DNA from 3 places in the Synechococcus sp. RC10A2 genome. Region 3 is predicted to be linked to each of the others. Evidence: predicted binding sites of a transcription regulator. Region 3 holds the regulator's gene; each other region holds the start of a gene.
The links. The regulator HrcA, encoded in region 3, represses chaperone genes, less so after heat shock. The targets are predictions, from matches to a motif close to TTAGCACTCNNNNNNNNNGAGTGCTAA.
Positions count from the first base shown of each region.

Region 1: a site for HrcA is predicted at 1,114-1,140, ahead of groES (co-chaperone GroES). Genes of this name have one in related genera too.
Region 2: a site for HrcA is predicted at 2,185-2,211, ahead of groES (co-chaperone GroES). Genes of this name have one in related genera too.

Region 1 covers NZ_JANSHP010000090.1:3,724-7,836, forward strand. The annotation lists gene groL (chaperonin GroEL) at 1-650, opposite strand, end outside; gene groES (co-chaperone GroES) at 752-1,063, opposite strand; gene NW848_RS12170 (PhzF family phenazine biosynthesis protein) at 1,242-2,090, shown strand; gene NW848_RS12175 (apocytochrome f) at 2,152-3,135, opposite strand; gene NW848_RS12180 (cytochrome b6-f complex iron-sulfur subunit) at 3,310-3,828, opposite strand; gene NW848_RS12185 (DUF3067 family protein) at 4,002-4,113, shown strand, end outside.
Region 2 covers NZ_JANSHP010000042.1:293,758-297,870, forward strand. The annotation lists gene NW848_RS05640 (putative glycoside hydrolase) at 24-1,925, shown strand; gene groES (co-chaperone GroES) at 2,251-2,541, shown strand; gene groL (chaperonin GroEL) at 2,559-4,113, shown strand, end outside.
Region 3 covers NZ_JANSHP010000023.1:41,006-45,118, forward strand. The annotation lists gene NW848_RS02485 (diguanylate cyclase) at 1-1,205, opposite strand, end outside; gene NW848_RS02490 (anthranilate synthase component II) at 1,374-2,027, opposite strand; gene hrcA (heat-inducible transcriptional repressor HrcA) at 2,042-3,103, opposite strand; gene NW848_RS02500 (hypothetical protein) at 3,164-3,418, shown strand; gene coaD (pantetheine-phosphate adenylyltransferase) at 3,636-4,113, shown strand, end outside.

The sequences.
Region 1 (4,113 bases), on a different contig from region 3:
GGGTTTTCCAGAACCGCCTCCATCCGCTCCGTGTCGGTGACGAAGTAGGGGGAGATGTAGCCTTTGTCAAAGCGCATCCCCTCCGTCACTTCCAGCTCAGTGGTCATGGACTTGCCTTCTTCCAGGGAGATCACCCCTTCGCGGCCCACTTTGTCCATGGCCTCGGCGATCATGCGGCCCACTTCCTCATCGTTGCCGGCGGAAATGGCCGCCACCTGGGCAATGGCTTTGGAGTCTTCCACCGGGCGGGCATGTTCGGCGATCTTGTCCACCAGGAACTTCACGGCTTTGTCGATGCCGCGCTTGAGGGCAATCGGGTTGGCGCCGGCGGCCACGTTTTTCAGCCCTTCTTTAACCATGGCGTGGGCCAGGACGGTGGCGGTGGTGGTGCCGTCCCCAGCCGTGTCATTGGTCTTGGAAGCCGCCTGACGGATCAAGGAGACGCCAGTGTTTTCAATGTGGTCTTCCAGCTCGATCTCTTTGGCGATGGTTACCCCATCGTTAACAATTTGGGGTGCGCCAAACTTCTTCTCCAGGACGACGTTGCGCCCTTTGGGGCCGAGAGTAACGGCTACAGCTTCCGCCAAAATGTCCATGCCGTGTTCAAGGGCACGACGGGCTTCTTCGCTAAAAATGATCGACTTGGCCATACTCAACCTCTCAGACGTGAATGAACTAAGGGCGATGTAGAGGATCGATCGCTGAATGAACTAAGGGCGATGTAGAGGATCGATCGCTGAAGGACTGAAAATTACTGAACGATAGCGAGAATATCCCGCTCGGCCAGCAGCACGTACTCATCGCTGCCCAGCTTCACTTCCGTGCCGGCGTACTTGGAGTAGAGCACTCTGTCGCCGGCTTTCAGTTCCATCGGGATCAGCTTGCCCTCGTCGTTGCGCTTGCCAGGGCCAACAGCAACCACTTCCCCCACCTGGGGCTTTTCCTTGGCAGTGTCCGGCAAGAAGATCCCACCTGCGGTTTTCTCGTCCTGCTGAGCGATTTTGACCAGCACGCGGTCGCCCAGCGGCTTCAGGGTAGAGACGTTAAGAGCCACTGCAGCCATGACGAATGTCCTCCTCTTTCCATTAATTCCGCTTCCCGAGGGGAAGCGACTTAGCACTCTCGACTTACGAGTGCTAGTTTATCAGCCAACTTTCTGGCCTGACAATAGCCTTTGTCGGTGGGATCCCGCTTTTGGCGGGTACGGTCGGGGTGCGGATCCCCCTACTTTTGGTGCCGGTGTGGGATCATGGCCTGAGTTGGGCTGGGTTGAGAAGGTGTGGATCCCGTTGTTTCAGGTGGATGCGTTTACGGCAGTGCCTTTTGCAGGTAACCCCGCGGCGGTGTGTCTGCTGCCCCAGGAGTTGCCAGAGGCGCTGATGCAGGCCATTGCCGCAGAGAACAATTTGTCGGAGACGGCTTTTTTACTTCCCCAGGGATCCGAAGGCGAGGTTCCCCACTATGGGCTGCGCTGGTTTACTCCCACCACGGAGGTAGAACTCTGTGGCCATGCCACGTTGGGCAGCGCCTATGTGCTCTTGACCGAGATTCACCCGGAAGCTCAGGGGGTGGCCTTTTCCACCCGCAGTGGCCGGCTGCAGGTGCGGCGGCAGGGGGAGCGGCTGGCGATGGATTTTCCCGCCCAGTTCCCGCAACCCTGGCCGGAAGGCCAAGAGCAGGTGGCTGCGGCATTGGGGATCCCTCCTCTGGAGTTGTACCGCGGCAGCATGGGGGTAGCGGTGCTGACTTCGGCCCAGCAGGTGCAGCAGCTGCAGCCGGATTGGGAGCGGGTTCAGGCACTGCCTGTTTCTGGGTTGATCGTCACTGCCTCGGGAGGGGATCTAGAAGACCAGCCAGATTTTGTCTGTCGTGTTTTTGCCCCCCAGTTGGGGATCCCGGAGGATCCGGTGACCGGGTCTGCCCAGTGCCTGTTGACACCCTATTGGTCGCAGCGCCTGGGCCGGACTGAGCTCAAAGCCCGCCAGCTCTCGGCGCGGGGAGGCGAGCTGTGGTGTCGCGATCTCGGCACTCGGGTGGAGATTGCCGGGCAGGCGGTGCTGGTGATAGCGGGAGAGCTGAGGATTCCCTAAAAAAACACCCCGGCTGGCTCCGAGGTGCTGGGAAGACTCTCGCGAAGAATAAGTGCGCAAGCTAGCCCAAAAGTTCTGCCGCCTGGATGAGCTCCACTTGCTTTTTCTTGAGCACTAGCAGAAGCTGGGTGATGGCCACCGCTGCCAGGAAGGCCACCAACCACTTCACCCGTTCCGGGTTCTGCACCACCAGATCCCGCTCCACTTGGCCAAAGCCGCCCACGTTGGGGTTGTTGGTAACCGGATCCCCTTCTTGGACGCTGTCGCCAATGTTAACCACCAACTCCGGCCCCGGCGGCACCACCAAGTGCTTCAGTCCGCCTTCAGTCTCGAAGCTGAGCACCCGCGTGCCCGGCAACTCGTATTCGGGCGGCACCAGGGCGGCCAGCTCAGGCGGCAGATCGCTGAGGTCAGATTCGATGGTGGCGATGCTTGTCAGACGACCCGTGGCAGGAGCGCGGAAGACGTTGTTGTTGCTGAGGCTGCCATCGGGGTTGATCTGGCCACGACCGCGGTTGGCGCCAATGTAAACCCGATATTTCATGAAGGCCACGGAGGGATCCTCCTTCGGGTCAGGGGCGACCACCGGGAAGACGATTTCCTGGTGCTGCTCGCCGGGCAGGGGACCCACCAGGAGAATGTTGGGCTTCTCGTCGCTGTAGGGAGTGATGTAGGTCTCAGCGGTTTCCTGGCGCTGCTCCTCCGTCATCTCCTCCTCGGTGGCCAGGCGGAAGCCTTCTGGCAACACCACCACAGCGCCAACGTTCAAGCCGCCCTTGCTGCCATCCGCCAACACCTGTTGCTTGCTCAAGTCATAGGGGATCCCGACCTTGATGGTGAACACCTGGCCCGGGGTAACTGCCTGCGGCACTTCGGCACGGGCAGGCATGGCGTTCAGGTGGCAGTTGGCACAGACGATTTTCCCGGTGGCCTCGCGCGGGTTGTCGTAGGCCATCTGGGCGTAGTACGGATAGGCTGCTGCCGGACGGGATCCCGTCCCCAGCAACAGCAGCAGCGCACACAAGGCCAAGTAAATTCGCTTCATAAGTTAGCTCAGAATCTCAATCAAAATTCTCGCAAGCCCTTTGGGGCAATCTCCTCAAAGCTCACAACTCATGCTCTAGCCAGGACTAGCGCAGCAACCTCTCTGGCCTTTTCCCCCACTTCTGACCCGGCTGTGGCCCCTTACAGGGGTCTCTCTGGAGCCTATCGTAACGCCTCAGGCCTCGCGGAAATCGGGGCCTTGCCAGGGGCTGAAGCGAACGTTGTCGCCGTCCACCGTGGCGCTCACCAGCTCCAGGGAGCGGGGAGCCGGCCCCCGGATGACCTTGCCGTTGGCCGCGTACTGGGATCCGTGGCAGGGGCACTTGAACAGGTTTTCCCCCGCGTTCCAGGGCACCACACAGCCGAGGTGGGTGCAAACCGCGTTGAGGCCGTAGTTGGCCACCGCCCCGTTGTCGATCACAATGTAGGTGGGATCCCCCTTCAAGCCTTGGGCCAGCACGCGATCCGTGGCGGCGTGAGTGGCCAACAGCTCACTGACGCTGATGGGCTTGCCGAGAGCATCTTGAGCTATCACACCTTCTCCTGCCCCACCGGAAGAGGGCGGAATAAAATACTTCACCACCGGGTAGAGGGTGCCCACCACCACCACCCCCACCGAGCTGCTGAGGAGGGCATTCAGAAAAACCCGCCGGCTCATGGGGGGTGCCTCGAAGTTGCTAACCGCTTCCGTCATAATGGCCAGTACAAACCTGAGAAGTTTTAATGTTCGTTGACAAACGACATCATCCTAACCGAGCTCCTTGGCTAATATCATTAAGAAATGCAAAGCTAAAGGAAGTGCAAGGGAAGAGGCGGCGGTTTTTCTGCTGCGGCCCAGCTCAGTCCCAACCCAATCCGAGCCAGACCATGACGGGATCCGACTTTCAAGCTTTGCTGCGGGAGAAGTGGGGCTATTCCTACGACGTGCAACTGCGCCGCATGGGGGGCAGGGTGGTTCTGTTGGTGATGTGGCGCTACC
Region 2 (4,113 bases), on a different contig from region 3:
AATAGGCGCGAGAGGAGAGACCCATGCGTCTAAACTATCGGGTTCTGGGGACTGTTGTATCGGTCGCGATTTGGGGGGCTGCGCTCGCGCAGCAGCAGCCGCTCATCAACTACGCCACGCTGTATGGCGAGTTCGATTTCGACTTCTACCGCGGCAACCATGATGTTGGCATGGTGCGCGACGGCGTCGCGGAAGGGTTTCGTGGTACTATCCCGTCAGGCTTTACTGCCGAACTGGACGAGGTGGACAAAGTCAGCGGGCGCGCTGCCCAAAAAATCAGTTTCAATCGGAACAGCTCCAGCACAGCAGAAGCTTCGCTGAGTATGTTGATGTATTTCCCCTCCAACGACTACCCGCGTCCAGGAGAGACCATCCGCATCTCGCTGTGGGTGAAGGCAGAGAACTGGGTCAACGCCTCGCTTCGCGTCCGTGCGCGCGGTCTGGACGGTTCAGGCAGCGCCGATCTAATCAACACCACGAATGTGCCCAACGCATGGACGGAACTCGTGTTCAACTACACGGTTCCCAACTCGAATCCGCAAGGGGTCAGGCTCGACCTGATTGTCCGGTCCAACGCTGGCGTCTCGTCGGGCGTTGTTCGCTTTGACAAATTAGAAGTCACGGGCAGTCAGCGATGGCGTTCCCGCCCGCCGCGCAGCCTGAAAATCGCCGCCCCATACTACTCTTGGGCAGAAGAGAACCAACGCGATTGGGTCTACTACGCACGCGAGTTCGACCTAATGTTGGCGACATGGGACGACATCAAAGCGTTACGCACGCACCGCAGCGACCTGCTAAATGTATACTACTACAACCTTATCTACAGCGTTCGCACACCCGACCGTAGCTGGCAGCAACGCGATCTATTTGGTTACTACTACTGCGACACGAACCACCCTGACTGGTTCCTGCTGAACATCTACGGCAATCGGCAGCAGTTCGGCTCCGACCGCTACGCGATGGACATCGGCAATCCCCAAGCGTCTGCCTGGGCGGCGCAAAATGTGGGGCTGTCGATGCTCTACGCCGACCCAGGCGTGGATGTCATCCACTTCGACAGTTTTATCGACTTCTTCTTCCTGAACTTCTTGTTCCAGAAGTATCCGACACGCGCCAGCCGCATGGCTGCCATGCATAAACACTTAATCAACATGCGCAACACGCTCAGTGAGCGCGATGTGAAATTCATCATCAATACTGCCGCGGCGCTCTATACGCGCGACCAACCACATACCTACTTCCTGCGCCAAGGATTTCTGGACGGGCTGCTGATGGAAGAGGTCTTTACGACCATCTACTCGCTCCCTGCGGGGTTTCTCCCATTCTCACAGTGGGAAGGGCAGCTGAACACCCTGATTGAACAGCGCCCGCGCCTGCGTGTGGTCTACACAGGCTACGCGGTGCGCGATCCTGTGGAGGGACGACGGCAGAAGATTTACGCGCTGGCGAGTTTCTTGCTGTGCGCGGACAGCAACAACTACCTCTATCTGGACAAACACTACTACGACGCGCCACCCAACCGTCAGCGCAGTTGGCGTCCCGACGCCGACTTCGATGTGCCCCTTGGACAGCCCACAGGCGGGATTCAGGTACTGTTCCGCTCTTCGGACTATCAAGGCGGACTGTATTATCGCCCCTTCCAGAACGGTTTCGTGATAGTGAACCCCACGGGCAACATCGCCCCCCGATTCAAGGATGGCGCGGTGTTCACCTACATTCTGGACGCTGACTACCGCGAACTCTGGTCGGGGCAGCTGTTCCCCGCGGGGTCGCGTATTAAGCTCTACCCGAAGGAGGCGCGCATCTTCTACCGCGAGAGTAGCGGGCTGCGGATGCCTGGCTCAGGCGATGGCAAGCGCGCACCCGAAAGCTCGGGTGGAGACGAGAAAATCCTACCCAGCAGCGACCCCATTCGGAGGCGGTAATAGTGCCGGGGCACTGTGTTTTCGACATAGGCAACTTGGAGCGAGCAGCTACAAGGGTTGCCCCCGCGGAGGTGCGGCGATGTCAACCTTGTAGGGGCAGGTCTCGTGCCTGCCCCGCCCCGTATGCTGAAACCATATCACGAAGACACCTAAAAGACAGCAATCAACGCCTCTCGACACATCCCTCCCTCTTGCTGTTGTCTCGCTTAGAGTGAGTCGCCCTCTTGACAAGCCCCCTACCCTGTTGGGTATCCTAATTTTAGCACTCGGACGCCGAGAGTGCTAAATTCAGGTTCAAATTCAGATCGTAAGGAGGTAGATGGTTATGACCTTCAAACCGCTCAACGACAAGGTTGTGATTGAGCTGCTGGAGGAGGATGAGAAGACCGAGACGGGCATCATCTTGCCCGACACGGCGAAGAAGCGCCCGCAGGAGGGCACAGTGATTGCTGTCGGACCCGGTCGCTTGCTCAATAATGGTATGCGCGCGCCGATGACCGTGCAGGTCGGACAGCGCGTCGTCTTCTCTAAATACGCTGGTAGCGAGTTTGAATACGAGGGTAAGAAGTACCTTATCCTCGACGAGGATCAAATCTACGCGATACGCGAACGCTAAATAGGAGGTGAGACGCTATGCCTGCGAAGATGCTGAAGTTCAACGAAGAGGCTCGACGCGCCTTAGAGCGCGGCGTCAATAAGGTCGCCAACGCGGTGAGGGTGACCCTCGGCCCGAAAGGGCGCAATGTGGTGCTGGATCGCAAGTGGGGCGCGCCGATTATCACCAAAGACGGCGTGACCGTCGCGAAGGAGATTGAACTGTCCGACCCGTGGGAGAACATGGGCGCGCAGCTGTGCCGTGAGGTCGCGTCCAAGACGAACGATGTGGCAGGCGACGGCACGACCACCGCGACCGTGCTGGCGCAAGCGCTGGTCAACGAGGGTATGCGCTATGTCGCGGCAGGCGGCAATGCGATTGCGCTCAAGCGCGGCATCGATAAAGCCGTCGCGAAAGCCGTCGAGACCATCAAAGCGCACGCCATCCCCGTCACCGAGCGCGAGCAGACCGAGTATGTCGCCACCATCGCGGGCAACGACCCCGAAATCGGCAAAATGATTGCCGAAGCGATGGACAAGGTCGGCAAGGATGGCGTCATCACCATCGAAGAGTCTAAGGGCACCCAGACCACGCTGGAGATTGTGGAGGGCATGCAGTTCGATCGGGGCTATATCTCGCCCTACTTCATCACCGACCCTGAGCGGATGGAGGCGGTGTTGGAGGACGCGCTGATTCTGATTCACGAGAAGAAGATTAGCTCGGCGCAAGACCTATTGCCTGTGCTGGAGCGCGTGGCGCAGGCGCGCCGCCCGCTGCTGATTATCGCCGAGGATGTGGACGGCGACGCGCTGGCGACGCTGGTGGTCAACAAGCTGCGCGGCGTGCTGCAGTGCGCCGCGGTCAAAGCGCCTGGCTTCGGCGAGCGACGCAAGGCGATGCTCGAAGACATCGCCATCCTCACAGGCGGACGCTTCATCTCCGAAGATCTCGGCATCAAGCTGGAAAATGTGACGCTCGACATGCTCGGTCAGGCGAAGAAGGTGGTCATCGGCAAAGAGGAGACCACGATTATCGAGGGTGCAGGCTCCCATGAAGCCGTCGTGGGGCGCATCAATCAGATCAAGCGGCTCATCGAGACCACGGAGAGCAGCTATGACCGCGAGAAGCTGCAGGAGCGCCTGGCGAAGCTGTCGGGCGGTGTGGCGGTCATCAAGGTCGGCGCGGCGACCGAGACCGAGCTGAAGGAGAAGAAGCACCGCTTCGAGGACGCCTTGTCCGCAACCCGCGCGGCAGTAGAGGAGGGCATCGTGCCTGGCGGGGGCAAAATCTTCTTGCTGGCGCAAGCCGCGCTGGACGGCATCGGCGACAACGACGACGAGCGCACGGGCGTCACCATCGTCAAGCGCGCCCTCGAAGAGCCGCTGCGCCAAATCGCCGAGAACGCGGGGCTGGAAGGCTCCGTGATTGTCGAGAAAGTCAAGGCGCTCGGCGCACACGAAGGGCTGGACGCGGTCACGGGTACATTCGTGGACCTGGTGAAATCGGGTATAATTGACCCCGCTAAGGTCAGCCGCGCCGCGTTGGAGAACGCTGCGTCCATCGCAGGGCTGGTGCTGACCACCGAAGCGATGG
Region 3 (4,113 bases):
TTGAGGAGCAGCTGCGCATGCTCATAGGGCAGCACGAACTTGAGTACGCTCAGCGCCCGTTGCGGCAAGGTGCGCGGGCTTTCCACGCTGAAGAGGAGATTCTCCAGGTCGTACAGCGTCTGGGTCTCCGCAAGGCGCACGCTCATCAGGCGCATCTGGTCAATCAGCATCAGCAGGGCGGACAGATGCGGCGCAAGCGCGCGGATGCGCGCGCGTGTCTCAGGGCTGAATCCGTTTTGTGTGCGGGCGGTAAGCGCCACGACGCCCAGAATGCGCCTATCGTCCAAGAGGGGAACGACGACCGCGTCCGCTCGATCGGCAGATTCGCTATGCGCCTCCGCTAATCGCTCGATTTCGAGAACCGCCGTGCGAATCTGAGTGACCAACGGCTGGACACTAGGCTGTTTTTGAAACGGGCGCACGGGGACGGTGAAGGCGGTCTTTTGGAGTTTGGCAAGTGCGCCAGTCGCGCACGCCGCTTGCAAGACCGCGCCTGTCTCATCGGTAAGGCAAATCGCTGCGCCCGAAGCCCCGAACCGCGCCCGCAACCGCTCCAGAAGTGTGTGCATCAACGACTCGGAATCGCGCGCCTGTTGCAGCGCGTGCAGCAGTTCTGCGGCGTCCTGCAAGGCGGTGAGGTGTTCCTCCAGCCGATGGTAATGGTACGCCAGTTCGCGGTAGCTCTCGCGAATGCGCCGTTCGGCGGCTTCGCTCTGCTCTACGGCGCGCGCCGCCTCCTCCAGCAGAGCGTTCTGCTCAGATTGCATGCGCCGTTGCCAGAGCCAGCCCAGCGCGCCGCCCAGCCCAACAACGCCCCCTGTCCAACTTAGGGTCATCGCTTCTATGGGCGGTGCGCCTGCACGCAGCCAGTCGGTTAAATAGACTGTAGCGCCCCCCAACGCGCCGCCCAGCCACGCCCCTACCGCGCCCGACCGATGAAGCGCATATACCAACGGCGCCACAAAGAGCCAATAGGCGACCGCTGCGCCCGCCAGTGCCCATACCAGCCCCCCAACCAGCGCATAGTCAGCGAGCAACGCCGCGGTGGTTATCCCGACCGTGCGCCCGCGACGCTCGAACAGGCTCACTGCCAGCGCGCCGAGCGCCAGCCCGCCAAAACCCAGCCACGCCGTATCAGGAACCGCACGCGCCCAAAGCACGCTCCCCAAATACGCCAGCCCAATCGCTCTTAATGCGATCCACACACAAGACCCCTGCGTATGACAACACAAGTATACCGCTTGTGGCGATACGCGCGTGATTAGAGAGGAACGTGGGGAGGCGGAGCCAGCGCAAGTGTGCGCCGACTAAACTACGCCAGATGGTGTATTATACCAACTGCGCAATCAGAGTTTATATTTGCACCCCCCTCCTTAAGGTTCCCCCCGCCAGCGGGGGGAACCAACGGAGGGGGATAAATCACGAACTTTGCACATGTGATTGGTATTACCACCCTCGTGCAGCGAGAGGAAGTTGCTGAGAATTTGCATCCCCGCCTCGCTGAGAATCGACTCAGGGTGGAACTGCACGCCTTCGATGGGGTAATGCTTATGGCGCACGCCCATGATTTCGTGGTCATCCTCGCTTTCGGCGGTGATTTCGAGGCAGTCGGGGATGGTCGCACGCTCAATCACCAGCGAGTGGTAGCGGATGGCGCGCAGCGGGTTAGGCGTGCCGCGAAAGACGCCTATATTCGTGTGGCGCACGAGCGATTCTTTGCCGTGCATCGGGCGCTTCGCGCGGACGATGTTGCCCCCAAACGCCGCGCCTATCGCCTGATGCCCTAAGCACACGCCGAGTATCGGAACCTTGCCCGCCGCCGCCTGAATCAGCGGGATGCTAATGCCCGCCTCATGGGGCGTGCAGGGACCCGGCGAAATCACAATTCGGTCAGGCTGGAGCGCAAGCGCCTGCTCGACGGTCAGCTCGTCGTTGCGCACGACGGTCAGCTCCGCACCTAACTCGCCCAGGTACTGCACCAAGTTGTAGGTAAAGCTATCGTAGTTGTCAATCACCAGAACTTTCACGATGTGGCTCCTATTTACGAGTAGAGGGTGCGCGTAAGCAGGTCGCTCAGCGCGTTGGCGGCGTGTCGCACGGTGGGCAGCGCGTGGTCGTAGTCGATGCGCACGGGTCCCATCAGCCCGATGACGCCTGCGGGTCGCCCGCCTGCATAATAGCGTGCGTAGATGAGGGCGCAGCCGCGCAGCGCGTCGATGGGGTTCTCCTCGCCGATGGTGATGTGCAGCTCGGCGTCGCCCCGTTGTTGCAGCAGGCGGTAGAGCGGTTTGCGCGCCTCCAGCACGCGCAGCACCGCCTCCAACTGGCGCACCTCGCGCTGGAACTCTGGCAGGCGCAGCAGATAGACCATCCCGTCGTAGAGCAGCTCGCCCTCGGCGATTTCCTGCACTTGCTGCTGAACGGCGCGGAGCAGGCTGGCGAGCGTCTCGCGCTCGGCGGGCGATTCCATCGGCGGTGCGTGGGCGGGGTCGAGCGCCAGCACTGCGCGCACCGTCTGCCCCTCAACCATCGTGGCAAGGATACCCTGCATGCGGCTGAGCGCGCGCTGCGAGGGCGCGTGCTGCAGATCCACCAAGCGGTTGTCCACCTCGCCGTGTTCCATCATCACGACCGACAGCACGCGGCGCGGGCTGCACAGGGTCAGCACGCAGCGCAGCACGCGCATGGTCTCATCGCGCGCGGTGGCGGCGAAGGCGACCGATTGCGCTGCACGCGCCAGTAGTTGCAAGGTCGCCTGCAACAGCTCGGTCAGGCTCTCGCCATGCTCGGGCAAGCGTCGGAAGTAGCTCTCGATGCGGAGGGCGGTTGCCTGCCCCATCAGGTGTTCCACATAGTACCGATAGCCGCGCGTGGTAGGCACTCTGCCTGCACTGGTGTGCGGCTGCGCGAGGTAGCCGTACTCGGTCATCGCCGCCATCTCGTTGCGCACGGTAGCGGGCTTAACCCCCAGCGCGTACCGCTGCACAATCGCCTGCGAGCCGACAGGTTCGCCCGTGCGGATGTGCTCACGCGCCACCGCCCGCAAAATGGCGGCTTTGCGCGAGTCCAACACGCCCGTCTGCACTGTGCATCTCCGAGCCAAGCGCAATCACCATCGTAATTCTACCCCGTTTCACAGGCGCAAAGGGTATATTGTATAGAGATGGTTGCCGAACGCGAACTGACTCAGCGGTTGACGCGCCTTGAGCAGGAGGTAGAGGCTATCAAGCAGCGGCTAAATGCACTGTTGACGCTCAGTGCGCCGACATCAGCACTGGATCTGCTGGCGCAACTGTGGCAAACCACGAGTGCACCGCAGACGACGCTCACGCTTGCTGAGGCGCGCGAATTACTCACCAAAGGCTTGCCGACGCGATGGGGTAGCCAGCAAGTGAAGCGCCAACGAACACGACGATGAACATCGTCTCTAATTAGGCAAGTTGCACCACAGCTCTGCCGCGCGAGTCTGCTGTCGTGATCGAACTGTTCAGCGTGCCCTGACCATGCGTGGAGCTGGGCAATCTGATTGAACTCAAGCGCGCCTTGGGTTGCTCGCGCGGCTGTGGGAGACCCTCGCCGAATTGAAGCGGTTCGCCGAGTCGACAGGCGAACAGCCATCGGGTACACTTCCCCTGATGGGCGAGCAGGTGCGGCGGGCGGTCTACCCAGGCAGCTTTGACCCGCCGACGATGGGGCATATAGACATTATCCAGCGGGCGGCGCGGCTGTTCGACGAACTCATCGTCGCCGTCGCGGTCAACTCGCAGAAGCAACCGCTGTTCAGCTTGGAGGAGCGCGTGCAGATGCTTCAGGAGTGCTGCGCACACTTGCCGAATGTGCGGATTGCCTCGCTGGAAGGCTTGCTGGCGCACTTCGCCCAACAGGTCGGTGCGTGCGCAATCGTGCGCGGGCTGCGCGCCGTCTCCGACTTCGAGTACGAGTTCCAGATGGCGACGATGAACCGCCAACTCGCGCCCGAAGTGGACACCTGCTTCCTGATGACCCATCAACAGTATGCGTTCCTGTCGTCGTCGATTGTCAAGGAGGTCGCGCGGCTGGGCGGCTCAGTGGAGACGCTCGTGCCCCCAAATGTCGCCCACAAACTACGGGAGC